2 regions of the Bifidobacterium sp. ESL0790 genome follow, and region 2 is predicted to be linked to the other one. Evidence: riboswitches for the same ligand, from Rfam matches in the RefSeq annotation. Region 2 holds a riboswitch; the other holds the start of a gene.
The links. Region 2 has a riboswitch for thiamine pyrophosphate ahead of OZY47_RS04995 (ECF transporter S component). Riboswitches for the same ligand answer to the same signal wherever they lie in the genome.
Positions count from the first base shown of each region.

Region 1: it holds a riboswitch for thiamine pyrophosphate, as region 2 does, so the genes downstream of both, OZY47_RS02180 (hydroxyethylthiazole kinase) here and OZY47_RS04995 (ECF transporter S component) in region 2, are expected to answer to the same signal.

Region 1 is NZ_CP113915.1:608,090-619,783, forward strand. Features, by position in the region: gene OZY47_RS02160 (FtsX-like permease family protein) at 1-2,011, shown strand, start outside; gene OZY47_RS02165 (bifunctional hydroxymethylpyrimidine kinase/phosphomethylpyrimidine kinase) at 2,125-4,044, opposite strand; gene thiD (bifunctional hydroxymethylpyrimidine kinase/phosphomethylpyrimidine kinase) at 4,037-4,939, opposite strand; gene thiE (thiamine phosphate synthase) at 5,135-5,875, opposite strand; gene OZY47_RS02180 (hydroxyethylthiazole kinase) at 5,987-6,922, opposite strand; TPP riboswitch at 6,914-7,033, opposite strand; gene OZY47_RS02185 (NAD(P)H-binding protein) at 7,405-8,034, opposite strand; gene OZY47_RS02190 (NAD(P)-binding domain-containing protein) at 8,280-8,894, opposite strand; gene OZY47_RS02195 (helix-turn-helix domain-containing protein) at 9,376-9,717, shown strand; gene OZY47_RS02200 (ABC transporter ATP-binding protein/permease) at 9,996-11,694, shown strand, end outside.
Region 2 is NZ_CP113915.1:1,323,267-1,334,960, forward strand. Features, by position in the region: gene OZY47_RS04990 (ATP-binding cassette domain-containing protein) at 56-2,860, opposite strand; gene OZY47_RS04995 (ECF transporter S component) at 2,929-3,558, opposite strand; TPP riboswitch at 3,604-3,715, opposite strand; gene OZY47_RS05000 (dipeptidase) at 4,338-5,705, opposite strand; gene OZY47_RS05005 (DUF3043 domain-containing protein) at 5,903-6,523, shown strand; gene OZY47_RS05010 (FAD-dependent oxidoreductase) at 6,760-8,286, shown strand; gene OZY47_RS05015 (DUF4191 domain-containing protein) at 8,410-9,192, shown strand; gene glnA (type I glutamate--ammonia ligase) at 9,377-10,813, shown strand; gene OZY47_RS05025 (Mrp/NBP35 family ATP-binding protein) at 10,957-11,694, opposite strand, start outside.

The DNA of each region.
Region 1 (11,694 bases), 720 kb from region 2:
TGGACGTAACAACTTTATTAATGGAACCTATAATCCGGGAGTCGCCCAAATCCAGGCGGCACAAACGCAACTTAATGCCAAACGGTCTCAAGCCGACGCCGCCAACGCCCAACTTGCGCAGAAGAAGCAGCAGCTCGCCACCAAACAACAGCAGGCCCAAGCCCAGATCGACGCCGCGCAGGCCGAGTTCGCCCAGAAAACCGACGAATACAACAGCAAGAAGGCGCAGTTCGACCAGGCCGAGCCGGGTGCGAAAAAGAAGATCAAGGCCGCCGAACGCAAGCTCGACGATGCCACCGCCATGCTGAACGCCGTGGAGGATCCGGTCTATTCCGTCGATTCCAAGCGCGAGACGCCCGGCTCCGACGGCTACAAGGTCTACGACTCCGTGTCGGTGATCGTCGACTCGCTCTCGCACATTTTCCCCTACTTCATGTACCTGGTGGCGGCGCTGGTCACCTTCACCACCATGACCCGCTTCGTCGACGAGGAGCGCATCAACGCCGGCACGCTCAAGGCGCTGGGCTATTCCGACCGCGACGTGATGAAGAAGTTCGTGGTCTACGGCTTCGCCGCCTCGATCCTCGGCGCGATAATCGGCATCTTCACCGGTCACACGCTGCTGCCGATCATCGTCTACAACGCCTACAAGGTCGGCTTCAACGTGCCGGTCATCCACCTCGGCTTCCATTGGCAGGTCACGCTGCTCGCCATCGTGCTCGCGATGCTCAGCGCCGTGGTGCCGGCGGTGTGGAGCGCGGCCCGTGAGCTCAAGGAACGGCCCGCCGCGCTCATGCTGCCCAAGCCGCCGAGCGCCGGCTCCAAGATTCTGCTGGAACGCATACCGTTCATTTGGAATCATCTGAACTTCACCCACAAGGTGACCGCGCGCAACATCTTCCGCTACAAGCAGCGCATGTTCATGACCATCTTCGGCGTCTGCGGCTCCGTGGCGCTCTTGACCGCCGGGTTCGCGGTGCAGGGCTCGATCTCGGGCATCAACGAGCACCAGTTCGGCGGGGTGATGCACTATAACCTCATCGCCGCCGAGAACGCGCACGTCACCGACTCGCAGCAAAAAGCCATCACCGAGCGGCTCAAGAAATCCGACATCAAGCGCTCGCTGCCGGTGCACTATGAGGCGGTGAGCAAGGTCGCCGGTCGCAACGGCGACAAGCAGTCTGTCACCATGCTCGTGCCGCGTGACACCTCGAGTTTCGACGACTATATCAAGCTCAACACGCGCCAGGGGCACCATCCGATTTCGCTGGATTCCAACGGCGCCGTGATTTCGGAGCGTTTCGCGAACCTGGTGCACGCCAAGGTCGGAGACACCATCGACTTCCAGAACGGTGCGGGCAAGACCTACCGGGTCAAGGTCTCGGGTATCTGCGAGATGTACCTCGGCCACTTCATGGTGATGAGCCCGTCCGCCTATCGCGCCGCGTTCGGGCAACGCTACGCGACCAACGCCTACATGGTGACGCTCCGCGACGGCAGCGTGGCCAACACCAAGCGGCAGGCGGCCTCGTTCATGCGGCTGGGCGGCATCCAGGGCGTGGTGCAGAACACGACGCTCATGCACCAGATCGACGTGGTGGTGAAGGCGCTCAACCAGATCATGTGGGTGCTCATCGTCGTGGCGACCCTGCTCGGCGTGGTGATTCTCTACAACCTCACCAATCTCAACGTCTCCGAGCGCATCCGCGAGCTCTCCACCATCAAGGTGCTCGGCTTCTACAATCGCGAGACCACGATGTACATCTATCGCGAGACGATTCTGCTTTCGGTGCTCGGCATCGTGGTGGGCTACGGTTTCGGCGCGTGGCTGCACCGCTACATCATCACCGCCGTGCCGCCGGACGACGTGATGTTCGACCCGACGATCACTTGGCTCGCCTTCGTGGTGCCGTTGGTCGTGGTCGGGCTCATCACCGCCGCGCTCGGCTGGTTCGTCAACTCCAAGTTGAAGCACATCGACATGCTTGAGGCCTTGAAGTCGGTCGATTAAGAGGTTTTATCGAAAAGTCGGGTTACAAAAATGGAAGATAGCCGAGGCGTTTTGTTGGAATTCCGCCATTTTGGGTTTTGTATCTTCCACTTTTGTAACCCAGGTTTAGGGCTCTACCGGGTCAGGGCCTGATTGAAGAACCGATATTCGTGCTCGGTGGAGCCCAGGGCGGCGTCCATCATCTGGTCGTATTCGTCTATACTGGCCGCGTCCGCGAGCTTGTCGCAGATGCGCAGCTCTTCGAGCGTGCGTGAGGCGAAACCAGGGTCGGCGTACATGCCGATCCACAGGCCGTAGGGATGGGCGGCGAGATCGATGTGGCGCTCGCGGATCTGCCGCTCCATCTCCTGCCCGACGACGGAATAGACCCAATAGCACGGCATGACCACGGCGACCAGCGCGGAGTAGGAGCCGGTGTCGGTGAAGCGGTGCTCGTGGCCGAGATAGGCGGCGGTCGTCTCGCTCATCGGTTCGCGGCCGACGGTGAAGCCGTGCTCTCGGTACCACTGCTTGTGGAACGTGAGCCCCTCCTCAAGTCCGAACGAGGCGGCATCGGCGAAGAACGCGCGCTCGTGCGGGTCGGCGGCGCGGCTGCTCGCCAACGCCAGCAGCGAGGTGTAATCGGTGAGATACAGGTCGTCCTGGTGCAGGTAATAGGAGAAATCGTCCAGCGGCAGCGAGCCGTCGAGCATGCGTTCGAGGAACGGCATCGTGGCGATGCGCTCGCGGATATCGGCGGTGCGACGCCAATAATCCTCGGTGAAACTCAGACCGGTGGGGGAGTGCTGCCAGGTGAAATCGATGGGGCCGTGGCCGTGGCCGATATGCAGATTATCGGCGGCGGCGATGGCTCCCGTCATCCATACCTTGGCGCGCTTGGCTGTCTCCACCCAATCGGCGCACTGCGGTCGCAGGGCCGCGAGCGTGCTTGAAAGGGTGTCGCCGGTGCCATGCACGTTTTGCGTTGGCACGGCGGCGCCCTCGATGCGGGTGACCGTTATTCGTGCTTTGTTTTCGGCGGCGTTTGACGTGTTTGATTGAGTGGTTGCGCTCAGTGCGCCGAATGCGTTGTTTGCGGCGTTGCCGTCTGTATCTGATGGAACAGCCAGAATATCGGTGCATTCATCACTACCGTTGAGCGCCAAAGCGCCGCCTTTTGCGTACACGGCGACACCGAAACGAGCGGCCACGGATGTCGTCAAGCGCTCCATTTCCTCATAGGAATGTGGGGCCTGCGGATTTGCGTGACTGGTTTCGTTGTACTCGTCGGATGACGGAATGTTGCTCACAGGTTTGTTTTCAGTGTTTCCTGCGTTTGTGGCGCCACCAGCTGATTCTGCTGTATTGCCCATCTCATCGAGCGCCGCCAATTCCATCGCGTTGGGTGTGATGATGTCCGCCAAAGGCACCAGCGTGGCCAGTGCCTGTTCGGCCTCGTCGGTGAGCAGCCTGTCGCCGGATTTCGCGTACATCACCGGGTCGAGCACGACGGTCGGGCGCGGCTTGCCGTTCGCCTCATAATCCTTGAACAATCCGACGAGCCATTCGCGTACGACCTGCACCAATTCGGGGGTGCCGAGCATGCCGATCTTCATCGCGTCGATGTCCGCGTCGTCGCTGACCGCCTTGAGCTGGGCCAGCAGGAACGACGGCTCCACATTGACGATGTCGGTGACGCCTTGCGTGTTCTGGGCCAGCACGCTGGTCATCGCCGCGTAGCCGAAGACGCCCTGCGCGGTGAACGCCTTCATATCGGCCATCGTGCCCGCCCCGCCAATCGGGTCGGAGCCCTCGATGGAAAGCACACGCAGACGTGAGGGTTTCACGTGTTTGAGGTCATGGTCGTAGCGCTGCTGCATGTTGAGTAGTTTGGCGATGGCCTGTGTGGCTTCGCCGTTGGTGTTGGTGTTGATGATGTTGGCGGTATCAGGGTCAGTGTTCATGTTGGTAGTCATAGTCATTTCGTCGGTGGTCTTAGATGATTTTGGGGCTGCGGAATCGTTGGCATTATTGGAGTTGTTGATATCAGTCATCGGAAGGTTCTTTCTCCATCGGCTGTGTGTCTTCGTCTCGACGCCACTGCCAGGCGTGGTCCATAGGCCCGGAGCCCGCCCCGAGGTCGAGTCCAGCGGCGATGCATCCGGTGAGATAATCTTTGGCGTTCTGTACGGCTGTAACGAGGTCCGCGCCTTTGGCGAGTTCGGCGGCGATGGCGCTGGAGAGCGTGCAGCCGGTGCCGTGGGTGTTGGGGTTGACGATGCGGCGATGACGGAACCAAGTGGTCGTATCGTTGGCGAGCAACAGATCGTTCGCTCCGTTATGGCCGTGCCCGCCTTTGATAAGCACCGCGCAACCGTTGCACCGTTCGCTGATTCGCCGAGCCGCGTCGATCCTGGAATCATCATCGTGTATGGCGCCGTGTCTAAGGCCGGCCAGTGTCTCGGCTTCCGGAATATTTGGAGTCACCAATGTCGCCAGCGGCAGCAGATGGCCAGTGAGCGCGTCGACCGCTGCGGTGCTGGCGAGCCGGTCGCCGCTCGAGGCGATCATCACCGGATCGACCACGATATTGTTGGCGCAATAATACTTGAGCCGCTGGGCGATAATCTCGATAAGTTCGGCGGTGGGCACCATGCCGATCTTGACCGCATCCGGCCGGATGTCCTTGAACACCGCATCAATCTGCGCGGCCAACATATCGGGCGTGGTGGCGGCTGAAGCCCGCACGCCAGTGGTGTTTTGCGCGGTCAGTGAGGTGATCGCGGTCATGCCGTAAAGCCCACACGCCATCATCGTCTTGAGATCGGCCTGAATGCCCGCCCCGCCAGACGAGTCGCTTCCCGCGATCGACAGTACGGCCGGCAGCCGGTATGGATGAACGGTCGTGCCCTCGGTCGAATACGTTGAAGGCTGATTGTCAGCTGTCATATGTGAAAGCTCGTTTCTTGCTGGCTTGTATCGATGGGATGCCGCGGCTGATTCACCAGTCGGTTGTCTATGACGGAATCGATATTGGCGTTCCATCTATGCTGCCTGGCATGTTGCGAAGTGGCTGGTTGTTCCATCAAGACAATGATGCGGAATTGAGATGTAATGTAGGCGGCGCTAGTGGAAATTACGATTTCAACCTCGCTGTGCACGAGCCGCGGCCCACGAATCGACCATGGCCTTGGTGGTGGCCTGCGGGTCGTCGGCGCCTGCGATGGCCGAGACCACGAACCAGCCTGCGGCCTCCGTCTGCGCCAGATCCGGCAAATCCTCGAGCTTCACGCCGCCGCCCACGACGATGGGGTAGCGGGACTCGGTGCACAGCGCGTTGATGGATTCGGTGTCTTGCGTGTGGCGCTTGTGGTCGGCGCCGATGACGATGCAGTCGGGCTTGGTGGTGCTCGGGTGCAGCGGCCCGGCGCCGATATAGTCGATGGTGCCGGCGGGCAGGGCGTTGGCGGCTTTCACCTCATCGAGGACCTTGCAGCTCAGGCCGATGATGGCGTCGGGGCCCAGCAGCTTGCGCACCTCCACGGGATTCATGTCGTCCTGGCCGATATGCACGCCGTCCACCTTGATGCCCATGTCGCGGCACTGCCACGCCACGTCCACACGGTCGTCGATTACCAGCGGCACGGTGTCGGATTTGCCGGCCTCGGCTATGACGTCGGCGGCTTGACGGGCCAGCTCGGTGATGGTTTTGGCGTCACCGGGCTTCACGCGAATTTGCACGAAGGTGATGCCACCAGCCAGCGCCTCTCGCACGATGTCGGCGACGGGCCACGACTTGGTGTCGGCCGGGCCGAGCACCAGGTAGGAGCTCAGGTCGAAGTGGTCACGCATGGAGGCGAGTGGTGCGCAATGAGATGTAGTCAAGATTAGCTCGATTCTATAAAGGACTATGAAACGTAAGCGGCTCTGAAAGAGATTTCGTGATTGACTCGAGCGCGAGCATGAGCATCGTGCTCGAGTCAATCACGAAATGATTCAGCCAAGGATGGGTGAAGCGGCGATCTGCTCGGGAGTGGTGGACCACAGGCCGTCGAGGAACGCGACCTGGAACGACCCCGGGCCGTGGGAATTGGCTTCTCCGGTCTCGCTGGCGCGGTTGTAGAGCGCGCTGGCGGCGAGGGCGGCGGTGAGCGGGTCGGCGACGGCCAGATAGGTGGCGGTCACACCGCCTAGGGAGCAGCCGGCTCCGGTGATCTTGGTCATCATCGCGCTGCCGCCGGGCAGGCGATAGGTGCGCTCGCCGTCGGTGACGAGGTCGGTCTCGCCCGAAACGGCCACGGCGCCCTGCCCCTGCGCGTCGAACCTGGCGATGTATCGCGCGAGGGTACGTGCGGCGGCCTCGGCGGCCTCGACGTCGTCGGCCGACTCGACGCCCACAGGTCCGCTGGACTGTTTGGCTGAGGCGGAATCGGAAGTGGAATCGCCCTCGTCCAACGGCAGTTCCCACATCTCCCGCAGCTTGATGATCTCGGAGGCGTTGCCACGGATGATGGTGGGCGGCGCCGCCTTGAACGACTTCAGAATCGCGGTGCGCGTGGTCCCCAGGCCCGCCGCCACCGGGTCGAGCACCCAGCGGTGGTGGTCGGCCTGGAACTTCTCGGCGATCTCCTTGAGCGCGTCCTTGTAGAAGGGCAGCAGCGTGCCGACGTTGATGTAGCTGGCTCCGCTCGCCGCCTCGCCGCCCGCGATGTCGTCGGGCAAAAAGCTCATCGCCGCCGTGCCGCCCGCCGCCAGCTGCGCGTTGGCCACGAGGTTGATGGTGACGAAATTGGTGAAGGATTGCGCCAGTGGCGTGGTGTCGCGCACCTTTTGCGCCGCGTCAAGAACGTTCGCGCGCACCGGATCGTCCGAAGCCAAATCGCTCGGATTATTGAGATTGCTGTTTGCAAATGAGTATGCGTCATTGACCATATTCGCGTCTCCCTACGATGGTATTAACCAACAGGTTCCAAGGGTCGAGCGTCCGCTCGTCTCAACTCGCGCGCCCACCGAGGCGGGCCGCAGGTTCCCCTGCACTTACAGCTCAAGACGCTATGCGCTTCATTGGACAAGGCCTGAGTGTTATGCATGAACTTCGCTGCTGTCGCATTATCGGCGTCTGGTCGAAGATGCGTTCCTCACGCCAGCGTGGTTGTCGGGAATCTTTCATGGTGAAGGTATCCAATATTTCGGCATCGGAATGTTCCGCAGGTCTTCGATAACAGGCCAAGCTATGGGCCAAAATTGAGATGTTCAAGATTCGGTTTTAGTGGCGGGCGGGTCTGTCTTAGGGAACCCGAAAACGGGAACTTGAACAAACGAAAACCCGCAACTTACCGGAGCGATACTCGATATCCGATAGGTTGCGGGTTCGTCAGCGGTATAAGCCGCGTCTGGGTTGGTGTGCGGGCGAATTACCAGCGCACGGAGATGCGCTCGCGGTCGTGCGGCTGGTCCGCGGCGATTTCGTCGACCATGGCCACCGCGTAATCGGCGTAGCTGATGGCGCTCTTGCCGTCCGCGTCGGTGGTGTATTCCTCGCCGGTCAAAACGTACTTGCCGGTGCGTGGGCCGTCGGCCTGGAAGTCGCCGGCGGGGCTCACGTAGGTCCAGTGCACGTCGTCACGTTTGCGCAGCGCGTCGAGCGCCTTGCCCATCGCCAGCGGCACGCCCTTGATGTTGTCGGGGAACGAGTCGGAAAGCTGCTTGGTGTGGGCCTCGTCGGTGTAGAGGCTGCCCGCGCCACCGACCACCAGCAGGCGGGTGTTGCTTCCGGACAGGGCGTCGGCCAGGTGCTTGAGCGAGGTGCTGTGCTCGTCGAGCTTGGCCGGGTCGAAGATGCCGAAGGCGTCCACCACCGCGTCGAAGCCGGTGAGGTCGTCGGCGGTAAGGTCGTATAGGTCCTTGATGATGGCGTGCTGCGCCTTGGTCTTGTTTTCGCCTCGCACAATGGCGGTGACGTCCATGCCGCGGTTGACGGCCTCCTCAACGATTAGCCTTCCGGCCTTGCCGTTGGCCGCCACGACTGCGATGTTCTTGCTCATATTATCGTTCTTTCCATATTTGTTATTGCTTGATTGGATGTCAGGTTGTTTGTTGAGCCGATGCGATCGGCTATGTATTTTGGCGGATCTCGCGTTATCCAACGATTCCGCCTTATGGCTGTTTCGCGTCTGAGGCGGAGGATGCTGTGACGCTATCTGTCGTCGTCATTCCAGATTATCGCTGTTCGTAAGGTCGAAATCGACAATCTGGGATGACGCTGGTCCGGTTTACTTAGGTGTCGAGTCTACTTGACGACCTTGAAACCACTGGTCCACTGGGTGGCGCCGCTCATCGCCAGCACCATCTGCAGCGCGCCGAACGCCTCCATGTACGAGGCCCGCTTGAGCGCGCCCGCGTCCACGAAGCGCAGGCCAGCCGCCTCGACGACGGCTTGCAGCGCCTGCCTGGCGTCCTCGCTGTCGGATGCCGCCATCACCGTGGTCGGTGCGCCGTCGTTCACGCCGCTGGCCAAAGTCGCGGCGAAATCGGTGTTGAACGCCTTGACCACCTTGGAGTCGGGCAGCTTGCCCGCCAGTTCCTCCGCGGCCGAATGCACACCTTGCGGCAGCGCGAGATCCATCGTGCCGAAATCGACGGGATTGCTGGGGTCGACGACCACCTTGTCGGCGAGCTGCGCGCCATAATCCGCGACCACGCTGGCCTCGGCGGGGTAGGGCAGCGCCAAAATGACGATGTCGCCGGTGATGGGCTCGCCCCAAACCGCCGGGGTGACGCCGGAGACCGCGGCGGCCTTGCTCTTGTCGCGGTCGATGACCTGCACGTCGGCCCCCGCCTTGACGCCGATGCCGGCGACCGCCGAGCCGATGTTGCCTGATCCGAAAACGGTGATGCTTGCCATGATGCGCTCCTTCTACCTTGTTGCGTTTTGCCTTTGCCTCGTAGCTTTGAATCCAAGCTGATATCATGTGGATTCGTGGCGTGCGATCTATGAGTAACTGTAGCAGAGAACAGCGTTTCAAGTTGGTAGTTACATTTTGGAAGTATAGATACTTAAAAGTAACTTTTGCGCCGTTCCAACGATGGTTCGCGATGAAAATAATTAAGATACGCTATGAGAGGAACGGTAGAAAAGGAGTATAACGTCCAAAGGTACTGTTAGTTTCAAAAAGTAACCATGAATTGATCCAGCATGAATTGAGCCAATCGTCTTAGACTCGTTCGGGCGCAACGTGAACCATGAATACGTCATGTCGAACGATGATGAGAGGCGGTGCGAGGATGAACGCGATGGATAAAAACGGAAAGGAAGGCGGAGCGTGCAAGGAACGAAGGATTCCGCAAGCGTGGTGGACGAGGTGACCGCGAAGAACGTCAAGGCGATGAAAGGCGCCAAGGGCGCTGCTGGCAAATCGCTGCCGGCCTGCCCGGTCGAGACGACGATGACGCTGATCGGCAACAAATGGACGGTGCTCATCGTGCGCGACCTGCTGCAGGGCACCAAGCGTTTCAGCGAGCTGCGCCGTTCGGTGGGCAACGTCTCGCAGAAGGTGCTCACCTCCAACCTGCGCGAGATGGAGGCCGACGGGCTGGTCAACCGCAAGGTCTACGCCGAGGTTCCGCCCCGCGTCGAATACTCGCTCACTCCGACCGGCCGCAGCCTCAAAACCGTCATCGACGCCATGCGCACCTGGGGCACCTCCTACCAGCGCGCCATGCGCTAGCCCGCACCAGTGGAAAAAGCACCAAAACAGGCCCCAAAAGGTGCTTATTCCCGCAGTGAGCGCCCTAATCAGTGGGGAAAGCACCAAAACAGGCCCGAAAAGGTGCTTTTTCCACAGTGGGCTGCTGAATCTGTGGAATAAGCACCTTTTTGGGTCGATTTTGGCGCTTTTCTCACTGGGTAGATGGGCGGAGCTGGACGGGTGTGCGTTGGGGTAGAGTGGCAGGACGAAGCGCGATGTGACGCGACAACGACGCAAGACAGGCAGCGAGGGAATTCGTGCTAGAAATCAAAGACATCAGCAAGGAATACAAGACAGGTGATTTCGTCCAGAAGGCGCTGGACCATGTGAGCCTCACCCTGCGCGACAACGAGTTCGTCGCCATTCTGGGCCCGTCCGGCTCGGGCAAGACCACGTTACTCAACATCATCGGCGGGCTCGACCGCTATGATGACGGCGACCTCATCATCAACGGCACCTCGACCAGAAAATACAAGGACCGCGACTGGGATTCCTACCGCAACCACACGGTCGGCTTCGTCTTCCAGAGTTACAACCTTATCCCACACCAGACCATCCTCTCCAACGTCGAGCTGGCACTCACGATTTCCGGCGTCTCGCGCGCCGACCGCCGTAAGCGCGCTGAAGAGGCGCTGAAGAAGGTCGGCCTGGGCGAGCATATCAACAAGAAGCCGAACCAGCTTTCCGGCGGCCAGATGCAGCGCGTCGCCATCGCCCGCGCGCTGGTCAACGACCCGAGCATCGTGCTGGCCGACGAGCCCACGGGCGCGCTCGATTCCGAAACCTCCGTGCAGATCATGGACCTGCTCAAAGAGGTGGCCAAAGACCGTCTGGTCGTCATGGTCACCCATAACCCCGACTTGGCCCACGAATACGCCACCCGCATCGTCGAACTCAAGGACGGCGTGATCCGCGGCGACTCCCAGCCCGTCGAGCCCGAGGAGACCAAGGACGAGAAGCCCGCCGTGCATCGCACCATGGGCAAGGCCTCGATGTCGTTCGCCACGGCCGTCGCGCTGAGCTTCAACAACCTGCGCAGCAAGAAGGCCCGCACCATCCTCACCTCGTTCGCCGGCTCCATCGGCATCATCGGCATTGCCCTGATTCTTTCGGTTTCGACCGGTGTGAACCGCTATATCGCCGACATCCAGAAGGAGACGTTGACCTCGTACCCCATCGAGATCAACGAGCAGACCTTCGATATGAACAAGATCATGGACACCGCCCAGGCCACGGCCGATTCCAAGGAGAAGGCCAAGCCGCGCAACGGCATCTACCCCGACGATTCCAGCGTCAAGGGCGCCGCGTCGGTGACCAGCGGCATCACCAGCAACAACCTGAGCCCCTTCAAGCAGTACCTCGACAAGCCGGGCAACGACGTGCGCAAATACGTCGGCGACGTCGGCATCCAATATTCGTATTCGCCCAAGTTCTCCGTGTTCACCCACGACGCCAAGGGCACGCTGGTCGATGTGGACGGCGTGAAGGTGGGCGGAAGCTCAGCCGCCACAGAGTCCGCCGCCAGCACGTTCGCCGGGCTCAACTCCTCCTCGAACGATCTGAGTGGCCTGCAATCCCTGCAGATCTCCAAGCTCACGGGCAAAACCGACAACAACAAGGCCCCGTCCGCCTTCTCCGAGATCATGCCCGGCGAGCACGCCGACAAGCAGCCGATCAGCTCGGTGATTACCGACAACTACCAGATGGTCAAGGGGCATTGGCCCAAGTCCAGCGACCAGGTGGTGCTCGTGCTCGACAAGAACAACGAGATTCCGCTCACCCAGGTCTATGAGCTCGGCCTGCTGCCCAGCGCCGACTACAACGACATGATGAACAAGCTCAACAGCGGCGAGAAGGTCAAGACCGACACCTCGCGCATCGACTATTCCAAGGCCATGGACCAGCCGCTCACCCTGTTGCCGGCCGCCGACCAATACGTCAAGGGCGATGACGGGC
Region 2 (11,694 bases):
CGGTTGCAGGGCAAACAAGTCCGGCTCTGAAACCGAACCACGTGACTTGCCGGGCTCAGCCGCCGAAGAAGACGAAATGACCGGTGAAGGCGGCGGCGATCAGGGCGAGCGTGGGGATAAGGGCGCAGACGATGACGAAGGCCCAATCGCGCGGATTCACGCGACTCACGCGGGCGTGGGTGCGGGGGGTGTCGGCGCCGAAGCCACGGGCCTCCATCGCGGTGGCGAGCATGGTGGAGCGGCGGATGGAGAGGACCAGCAGCGCGAAAGCCTGCGGGAAGAAGGCTTTGACCTTGTTCTCGTCGCCGAGGCCACGCGAGCGGCGGGAGGCGGTGAGCGCGGCCCAGTCGTCTCGCAGCACGGAGAAGAGGCGCATGCCCGCGAGGCCGCCGTAGACGAAACGGTCGGGCAGGTGGAGAATCTGGCTGAAGGAGTCGGCCAGGTCGGTGGTCTCCACACCGAGCACGGCGATGATGGCTGGGATACCGATCGCCAGGATGCGGATGCCGGTGGCCAGCGCGAGCGTGGCGGAGCGGTCGGTGACGGTGATCATCGCCCAATGCCACCAGATTCTGCCGCCCTGCTTGCCGTAGAGCAGCACGGCGAGGGCCGACCACGGGGCGCCGATGAAGACGGGCCAGGTCGATTTGACGACACGCCATGGCGAGAAGCCAATGAAGGCGAGGATGACGACTTCAAGCGCCAACGCGACGCTGGCGGAGACCCAATCGAGGCTCAGAATCAGCGGCAGGGCGGCGACAAATCCGCCGATAAGGCGGAACGAGGGGTTGAGGGAGGCCAGGAACGGCGAGCGGCTCGATGGCCTTGGCTGCTCGTCACGCTCGTTGACCGGGCTGACGATGATGGTGGTTTCGCTCGAGGATACCGGAATGGGGCTGCTTGAAGTTGACGCAGATGTCTGGCTTTGGGTAAAAGATTCGCGGTTTTCGGAGCCGCTGTCACCGGATTTGGTTGAATCGATACTGGTATTGGCGTTGGCGTCGATATCGACGTCGGCACTGCCTTCAGAGGCTACGGCATTCTCGGACTCAGCTTCCAATTCGATAACGCGCGCGCCCAAAGCCGTGACCAGGTCGCGGTCATGGGTGACGACGATGACGCTCACACCATCGCCGCGCAACGAGTGGATGAGACCGACGATCTGCATCCAAGTACGGCGATCTTGGCCAAAGGTGGGCTCATCGAGGATGATCACGCGGGGGGCCGAAGCCAGCGCTGCCGCCACCGTCAAGCGGCGCTTCTCGCCGCCGGAAAGCGTGTAAGGATTGACCGAAGCGTACTGCGAGAGGCTGAAGCGGCGCAGCAGGGCACGGGCTTTCGCTTTCGCCCCATCCTCGTCGCTGCCGGTGCGCAACAGCCCCAGCATGACCTCCTCGAGCACGGTGCCACGGACGAATTGGTGCTCAGGATTCTGGAACACGTAGGAGATACGGGCCGCCAAATCCCTTGATTTCCAAGTGATTGGCGAGGCTCCATCGGCACCCCGGGCCAGCTCAGGGGACGCCTCAACGCTCCCTGATACCGGTTCCAAGAGCCCCGCCAACGTCAGTGACAACGTGGATTTGCCAACGCCGTTGCGACCGACGAGCGCCGTGATCTGGCCGGCGGCGAAGGAGATGTCGATGTGACTGGCGATGGCCTTGCCCGCACGTCCGATCGACAGGTCATGGGTGGTCAGCAACGCCTTGGCGTCGCCGATGGCCGGGCCGCTTGCGGGCTCGTCATCGGTGTGGACGCGACGGATCTCGTCTTCGGAGCGGCGGTATTTGCCGGGCACCCAGATGCCGAGTGCCGCGAAATCCAAGGCTTTGTCGCCAAAGACCTCATCGGGCGTGCCGTCGGCGACCACGATGGTGCGCCGGAATCCACTGTGGTCGATTTCGGAGTCCGCGCCGACTTGGGTGACGCGAGCGCACTGCTGGTCACGAGACTCGAGGCCGAGCACGATCACACGGTCTACCATGTCGATCCAGGGGCCGGCGCGGTGCTCAACCAAGAGCATCGTCGATTTCGTATCATCGAGGACGTGGCGAACCGCGTCGACCACCTGCGCCACCCCATCAGGGTCGAGGTTCGCGGTCGGCTCGTCCAGCAGCAAAGCGCCTGGTCTCATCGCGAGCGCGCCGGCGAGCGCCAACCGCTGCATCTGTCCGCCGCTCAGGTGCATGGTGGAACGGTGCAATTGCAAGCCATCAAGCCCAACTGCCGCAAGGCTTTCGCGCACTTGTTGCCAAATTTGAGGCCGCGGCACGCCCATGTTCTCCGGGCCGAAGGCCACGTTGTCGCCGAGACGCTCGAAAATCGTCTGCGCGTCCGGGTCCTGCAGCACCAGTCCCACGCGACCACGGGCGTTTGCCGACGGCACGCCATCGATGAGAATCCGCCCTTCGGTGACACCGCCCTCGGAATCCTCGACGGCGATGGTCTCGGGCGATTCGCTCTCTTTCTCGCTGTGTTCGGCAACGGCTTCCTGCTGCGCGATTCCCTCGCCCAACAGTCCGGCGGCACCTTCCAGAATCGTGGATTTGCCAATGCCTGAGGCGCCCAGCAACAGCACACGCTCCCCCGCCCGAATCTCAAGGTTCAGGCCGCGCACGGCGAAATGGCGGCGTGAGGCGTGGCGGTAACCCCAATCGTCGAAACGGATCGAAGCAGGTTCGGCCGGACGGCGAACGCTTGCATCGGTAGAACTTTCTACACCCTGACGGCCATGCAAAACCGTTGACGTACCGGCATCGCCCGCGCCATCGACCGTCGGTGAGGTCCGGGTCTCCCCCTGGCCTCCCGACAGCCGTGCGTCCCCGCCATCGCCGGGAGACATTCTCCTGTTGCTACGCATACGTCCCTTTGTGCTTGCCACCGATACCGTCAATATAGTCCGTCATCATTCCTTTGACGACGCGACACCTATTTGTTGGACACGCGAACCTGCCGGCCCGAGGCGAACTTGTCGATCGCGCCCGTCCTCGCGATGGCGATATAGAGGTACCACATCAGCAGGCCCGCCACCAGGCCGCCGGAGATGAGCGTGGCGACGAGGTTCCAGACGCCGTACGCGCCCGTGAGTTGGAAGCCCTGCAAGTGCGTGAGGAACGTATAGCCCCAGCAGCCCACGGCCGAGAGAGCACCGGAAAGCGTCAACGTCACCACGTTCCAGATTCTATACATGACCACGAGGAAAACGATTTCGGCGCACAACCCCTGCACCAGCGCCATGAGGAATGTTTCTGCGCCGCCCCACTGGTTGCCGAGCAGAGCCTCGAGCACACCGGCCACCACCTCAGCGTACGTGGCCGCGCCCGGTTTGCGCACGATGACCGCGGCGAGCGGGCCGGCGAAGAGCCAGAAGCCATTCATCAGGCCGCCGAGGCCGGGAACCAGAGCGTCAAGCGGCGAGCCGATGGGGCCGTAGAGCAGCGCGGCCACCCAGTAGATCAGCGCGCTGGCCACGCCGATGACAGACGCGACGGCGATGTCGACGACGCGCCATTTGAGATTCGGCTTGGCGGGTTTGACTATGGTATTCGAATTTGACATGATCTGTGCCTTTCGTACGTGCGCACCGCTTTTCGGCGCGCATACAAGGCACGGGAAGAGACGTCCGTTCGCCGGCATTGTCCGGACTCACGTTCATTCGGTCGAGGAAACCCTCATCTCAGCCAGCCATTAACGACCAGCCCCCGTGTCAATTCGTCATCCTAGAGCGTGGCCAGGGCAAACTGTCTTACGCAGGGTGGTCGTGTGGGGTGGGGATGTCCCATGTTCGGGACGCTCCTTGGCCGCTCGGCCATGTCTTACGCCCGAACATGGGACATCCCCACCCCACACTCGTGCCTCAGGAATCCGATTCAAGGAGCGGCCACGGAGGTGACTCACAAGCGAATAGCTGCCGCAGGCACACGGTCACTTACCGGTTAGCCGCCAAGTGATAAGGGCAAACATCTCTCGGAACAGTGCAAATCTGCATCCTGGGCCGAGCAACATCAAGAAGCTATATCAAAAGCAGCAAAGACAAACATCCTCGTCACCAATCAGCATTTACCCACAGAATCAATTAAGAAAGCATCGTCCAAAAACACCAGCCGAAAGGCCACAGTTTCAGTCGCTGCCGCAGGCCAATGGCGTAGACTCGGCGCGCCAACAGTAAGAGACCTAAAGCCTGCGGCAGCATCCGCTTTTTTAATTACACGGCGCATAATCATTATCACTAGTGGCTGTGCGGGATATGCGATGTTCGGGCGTAAGACATGGCCGAGCGGCCAAGGAGCGTCCCGAACATCGCATATCCCGCGCAGTCACGACTACCCTATTTGCGTTCAGTGCCCCAGTTTGTCGAGGATGAGTGCCTCGGTGATCACATTGTTTTTGAGGCTGGTGAGATCGATCGATTCGTTGGGGCTGTGGGCGTTGCCCTTAGGGTCTTCGGGTCCGGTGACAAGGACCTGGGCCGCAGGGAAGATCCTCTGCAGCTCGGGGATGAACGGGATCGATCCGCCTTCGCCCTTGTTGATCGGCTCAACGCCGAACGCCTCACGCATGGATTCCTCCGCGTCCTTGGTGGCCTCGGCGTCGGGGTCCATGCTCCATCCCATGCCCTCGTCGAGCGTCGAAACAGTCACCTCGGCTCCAAACGGCGCATGGGCCAGCAGGAAGTCGGTGACGGCCTTGGCGGCGTCGGCCGGGCGCTGGTTGGGCGCGGTGCGGATGGAGAGGCGGAAGCGGGTCTCGTTGGCGATGACGTTGAAGGATCCCTCGACCGGATGCGCGTCGAAGCCGATGACGGAGACGCTCGGCTTGGTCCACAAGCGCGAGGCCAGCGAACCGGTGCCGGCAAAGCGGTAAGAGTCGACCACGGAGGAATCAGCGCGCACGCTCGCCTCGTCAAGGTCACGCTGCAGGCCGCCGACCGGGTCTCCCCCTTCGAGCCCATCAATCACCAGCGAGCCGTCCTTGTCGTACATCGAGGCGATAAGCATGGCCGAAAGCGTGTTCGTGTCGAGAATCGGACCGCCGAACTGGCCGGAATGCACCGGATGCTCCAGCGCCTTCACCGTCACGTCCAAATCGGTGTTGCCACGCAGGCTGGTGGTCAGGCTCGGAATCTCGGCGCTCCAGTTGCCCGAGTCGGCCACGATGATAACGTCCGAGGCGAACTCGTCCTGATGCGCCTCGATGAAGGGGATGAAGCTCGGCGATCCCATCTCCTCCTCGCCTTCGATGAAGACCTTAATATTGACCTTGAGCTCGTCACCCAGCGCGTGCAGCGCCCCGGAATGGATGGCAATGCCGCCGCCGTCGTCGGTCGCGCCGCGCCCGTACAGGCGTCCGTCAACCTCGGTGGCCACGAACGGATCGGTGTCCCACGCGGAGGCGTCGGGCACGGGCTGGACGTCGTGGTGCGCGTAAAGCAGCACAGTAGGAGCGTCGGGGTCGACGATCTTGGAGCCGACCACCTCGAAGGCGCCCGGGGTGCCGTCCGGATTGGTGGATTGCACCACCTTGGCGTCCACACCGCGCGCCTTCAGCTCGTCGGCCACGAATTGCGCGGAACGACGCATGTGCTCGCCGGTGATGCCCTGCGCCGAAACCGATTTCAGCGCGACCTTCTTGCTCAGCAGGTCGACGATGCGCGCGAAATCGCCGTCCACGCGCCCCCTGATCTCCTCGACTCTCGTTCCAGCCATGTGAAGCTCCTTTATATATGTGTTTGTCTTCGTCGTTATCAACATACCAAAATACCATTGGCTTCTCCGTGAGCCCGGACGTGGCGAACCAAGCGCCGGAACGGCCGACCACAATGGGCGCGAAAACGCCGGAAACCAGGCGCCCGCCAGCACGCCCAAAACCGCCAAGAGTCTAGCCTTCACCGTAATCTGCAAACATGACATGGAACCCTTTCAACAAGGATAAGAAGCAGGAGCCGGCGCAGGAGCCCATCGCCGAATCGAAGCCCAAACAGGACGCCCAGGCGGGCAAGGGGCGCCCCACCCCCAAGCGCAAGGTGGCCCAGGACAGGAACCTGCATCCGCTCGTCCCGAAGGACCGCAAGGCCGACGCGAAGGCCAACAAGAAGCGCGTCCGGGCCCGCGAGGACCGCGAGTACGACGCCATGCGCACCGGCGACCTGTCGCACATGCCCAAGTCCGAGCAGCTTCCGTGGCGCGTCTATATCCGTGATTACGTCGACGCCCGCTTCAACATCGCCGAATACTTCATCCCCGTCGTCTTCGGCGCGATGATCCTCGGCATGCTGCTGGCCATCAAATGGCCCGCGCTCTACGCGCCGATCATCGGATTCTCCTATATCTACCTCATCATCGCCGTCGTCGACATCGTCGTGATGTGGTACACGCTCAAGAAGAAGCTCATCGACAAGTTCGGCAAGAAGGCCGTGGCCAAGGGCTCGCGCTCCTGCTCCTACGCCTGGGGCCGCGCGATTCAGCTGCGCCGTTGGCGTGTGCCGAAGCCGACCTCCAAGAAGCGCGGCAACTGGCCGAAGTAAGCCCTCTGACGAAACTTTTCTTTAAACCGTCTGAATCGAACCGCAACGCAAGTCGCGGGAATGGTTCGGATGGTTTTCTTTTATTTTCTTCATTATCATTATTTTTCGCGGACGTGGTCTGATTGTCGCTCGCCTCAATCCCGACTACGCGCCCGGCGCAGATTCCTCCATCATTTCCAGCCGGCGGTGGACAATGGTGGGAGCGCAATCATATTCACGTGTTGACTGGGGGACGCATGGCAGAGCATTTCGACATCGGTGTCGTCGGCGGTGGTCCGGGAGGCTATTCCGTGGCCTTGCGGGCGGCGCAACTGGGGCTTTCGGTGGCGCTGGTGAACCGCGAGCCGAGGCTGGGCGGCACCTGTCTCAACCGCGGGTGCATCCCCTCGAAGGCGCTTATCACCGCCAGCCACGCCATCGCCGGCATCGGCGACGCGGCTCGTATGGGCGTCAACGCCAGCCTTGACTCCATCGATTACGGCAAGCTCAATGGATTCAAAACCGGTATGGTCACTTCGATGACCAATGGTTTGGCCTCGTTGCTCGCGGCACGGAAGGTGACGGTGTTCCAAGGTGAGGCGGAGGTGACGGACTCACATCACATTTCCGTTATCACTCAAGCACCATCGCGTGCAGATGAAGGAACTAGCGGAAAACCTGAACCAACCACCATCGAAATCGAAGCTGACGAAATCGTGATGGCCACGGGCTCACGACCCAGGCCATTGCCGGGCATACCGTTCGCCGGGGCGCTCATCGAATCGACGCAGGCGCTCGGCCTCGCCCGCTTCCCGAAGTCGGCCGTCATCATCGGAGCCGGCGCCGTGGCGGTGGAGTTCGCCTCGCTGTGGCGGCAGGCTGGAGCGGAGGTCACGCTGCTCATCCGCCACGACCGCGTGCTCTCCCACTGGCACCGCCGCACCTCCTCCGCGCTCACGAGGGCGCTGAAATCCAGCGGCATCACCATTGTCGCCAATAGCCAAGTCACCGGAATCGACGCTGGCCGTCTGCCGGAAGCATTGCAAGACAATAATATTGATGATTTTTCTTCGGATTCCTCTTCATCGCAAAACTCGCAAGGCGTCACGGTACATTACACCGCGCAGGACGAGCGGCACGACATCCAAGCCGACATCGCCCTCGCCGCCATCGGACGCGATCCTAACACCGACGCGGCATGGATCGCCGACCTGGGCCTCAAGCTTGACGACCACGGCCTGGTGATCACCGACGCCTACGGCCGGACCAACATCGAACACGTTTGGGCTTTGGGTGACATCACCCCTGGACCGGCCCTGGCGCACCGCGCGTTCGAGCAGGGCATGGTAATCGCCGAGAAAATCGCCGGACTCGACCCGAAGCCCGTCGACAACGCCACCGTGCCCGAGGTCGTCTTCTCCACACCCGAGGCAGCGAGCGTTGGGCTCACCCTCGAGCAGGCCCGGGCGGATGGCGACATCAGCGAGGCGAAGGAGACCATCTACCCGATGATGGGCAACGCCCGGATGCAGATGAGCGGCTCGGCCGGATCGATGAGCGTCGTGACGGGAACGTATGCCAGCGGCCCCGGAACCCCCGTCGTCCTGGGCGTCCATATGCTCGCCCCCGAGGCCAGCGACCTCATCGCCGAGGTGGAGGAACTGGTGGGCAACCGCGTGCCGCTTGGCGAGGCGGCCCGGCTCATCCATCCGCACCCCACCTTCAGCGAGACGTTGGGCGAGGCGTTGCTGCGCGCCGACGGCAGGCCGCTGCACAGCCGATAGGCGCGAGCACCCGGCGAAACCAAGGCGGAACCTGGGCCGACACCGCCGCACTATTGCGTCGGTACCACTGCTAGAATTGATTCATTATGTGTCAAAAGTCGAGCCACACAAGTGAGGGAGTCGATGGCCAAAGAAAAAAAGGCTAGAAAAGGGCTAAAAGTCGTCCATCAGATGATGGAGATCTACAAGTACACCCATGCCGAGGACAAGGCGCTGCCGTGGCTGCTGGCGGGGGCCTTCCTGCTGCCCGTCATCGCGGGCGTGGCCACCGGCCTGTTCCTGCACTTCAACTGGCTGTGGTGGATCTTCATGGTCATCCTCGTGGTCATGCTGGGCGTGCTACTCGCCACCATGCTGCTGACCAACCGCGCCGACAAGGTGGGCTACGCCAAGATCGAGGGCCGCCCGGGCGCCGCCATCAGCGTGCTCGGCAACATCAACAAGGCCGGCTACAACTTCCCGCAGCAGCCTGTGTGGATCGATCCGAAGACGAAGGACGCCATCTGGCGCGGCACCGGCTACAACGGCATCTACCTGCTGGCCGAGGGCGCGCCCAGCCGCACCAAGCGCGCGCTGGACCGCCAAGAGCACGCCATCAAGGGCGTGACCGCCGGCAGCCAGATCCCCGTCTACCGCATCCAGGTGGGCACCGGCGAGGGACAGGTGCGCCTGAAGAACCTGCGCAAGAAGGTGCTCGATTGCAAGAGCTACGAGCCCACGCAATACAAGCTCTCGATCATGCGCAAGATTCATCCGCGCCGCCGCTTCATGCTCACCAAGGGCGAGCTCGAGGTGTTGAACGAGCGCCTCCGCACCCTGCAGGACAAGCATGGCCTCGGCATCCCCAAGGGCATGGACCCCACCCGTCCGCAGCACATCAGCCGTCGCGCGATGCGCGGACGCTGACGCCTTCGAATCCCTCCGTTGATGAAGCGGAGGGATTCGTCATATTCGCGGGTCCCCAGCGCAATCGTCGCTGCTATCGATGCGTGACATATGTTATGAAACATGCTCGTAACCCAAAGCGCGAGCCTACGAAATCCATCCCTCTAGACTTGATAGTGAGAAACAACATGAAAGGAGCGGTCCATTGACTGCACTCGAAACCAAGGAAGACCTTGAGGCCCTCATCAACACGGAAGGCATTGAGTATATCTCAGTCCGCTTCACCGATCTCATCGGTGTCCAACAGCACTTCACGGTGCCGGCCAGCGAGTTCCTGAAGGACGCCTTCACCGACGGCGAGCCCTTCGATGGCTCCTCCATCCGCGGCTTCCAGGCCATCCAGAACTCCGATATGAAGCTGCTGCCCGACGTCTCCACCGCGTTCGTGGACCCGTTCCGCAAGCACAAGACGCTGGTCGTGGCCCACTCCGTGGTCGACCCAATCACCCTCGAGCCCTATTCGCGCGACCCGCGCCAGGTGGCCGCCAAGGCCGAGGCCTACATCAAGTCGACCGGCGTGGCCGACACCGCCTGCTTCGCTCCCGAGGCCGAGTTCTTCCTCTTCGATTCCGTGCGTTATGAAAACTCGATGCAGCGCTCCTTCTATGAGGTGGACTCCATCGAGGCCCCTTGGAACTCGGGCGCCGAGGTCGAGATGGACGGATCGCCCAACATCGGCTTCAAGAACCGCGTCAAGGGCGGCTACTTCCCGCCGGCCCCGCAGGACCACAACCAGGACCTGCGCGACGACATGGTCGCCAACCTGCAGAAGGTCGGACTCATCCTCGAGCGCAGCCACCACGAGGTCGGCGGCGCCGGCCAGCAGGAGATCAACTACCGCTTCAACACCCTGCAGCACGCAGCCGATGACCTCATGAAGTACAAGTACGTGGTGCATGAGACCGCCTTCGAGGCAGGCAAGGCCGTCACCTTCATGCCCAAGCCCATCGCCGGCGACAACGGCACCGGCATGCACTGCCACCAGTCGCTGTGGAAGGATGGCAAGCCGCTCTTCTACGACGAGAACGGCTACGGCGGCCTCTCCGACATGGCCCGCTGGTACATCGGCGGCCTGATCAAGCACGCCTCGTCGGTGCTGGCCTTCACCAACCCGTCGCTCAACTCCTACAAGCGCCTGGTGCCCGGCTACGAGGCCCCGACGAACCTCGTCTACTCGGCCCGCAACCGCTCCGCCGCGATCCGTATCCCGTTCGCCGGCACCGCGCCCGCGGCCAAGCGCCTCGAGTTCCGCGTGCCCGACCCGACCTGCAACCCTTACCTCGGCTTCTCCGCCCAGCTCATGGCGGGCATGGACGGCGTGCTCAACCACATCGAGCCGCCGGCCCCGGTCGACAAGGACATCTACGAGCTGCCGCCGGAAGAGCTCAAGAACATGAAGCACGTGCCGGCGTCCCTCGCCGAGGCGATGGACGCGCTCGAGGAGGACAACGACTTCCTCACCGCCGGCGGCGTCTTCACCACCGACCTCATCGACACCTGGATCTCGCTGAAGCGCGAGGAGATCGACCAGCAGCGCCTGGCCCCCACTCCGCTCGAGTACGAGCTCTATTTCAATCTCTAAAGGTGCGTGGCCACTTTTTGAGCGTTTCTGAAAAGTGGCCATGAAACGCACATCCTTAGATTTTTAAAGGGTTGGAATCTTAACGATTCCAACCCTTTCTCATACCCAATATGTTCATTTACGTGGCCACTTTTTAAATGTTGCTAAAAAGTGGCCATCAGTCCTGTTGCCAACGCCTTGAAGGCGTTGGCAACAGGACTGTCTGCCAATCGGCCATCGGGGTTGAGGACGGCGGGGCGGCCGGCCTCGCCAGTTTCGCGAATTTCGGGCTGGAGGGGCAATTTGGTGAGGAGGGGGACATCGTAACCTAGGGCCTCGGTCAGTTGGTCGCTGACGCGCTGGCCGCCGCCCTCGCCGAAGAGGCGCAGGCGTTCGCCCTTATGGTCGTAATAACTCATGTTCTCCACGACGCCGCGGACTTTCATCGGCACCTGCAGGGCGACCAGGCCGGAGCGCACGGCGACGTCGGAGGCACTTGGCTGCGGGGTAGTGACGACGACCAGTTCGGCGTTCGGCAGGGCCTGGGCCACGGAGATCGCCATATCGCCGGTGCCGGGAGCGAGGTCGAGCAGCAACACGTCGGGGCTGCCCCACCACACGTCGGCGAGAAATTGTTCGAGGGAACGCTGCAGACGCGGGCCGCGCCAAAGAATCGCGCGGTCGGCCCCGGCGAACATGCCGATGGATATCATCTTGACGCCCCACGCCACCACGGGCATGAGCATGCCGTTGAGGTCGGTGGGCCGCGAATGCACGCCGAACAGCGTGGGCAGCGAGAAGCCGTAGATGTCGGCGTCGATGGCCGCCGTGTCGTAACCCAAGGCGGAGAAGGTGGCCGCGAGGTTGGCGGTGACGGAAGACTTGCCCACTCCGCCCTTGCC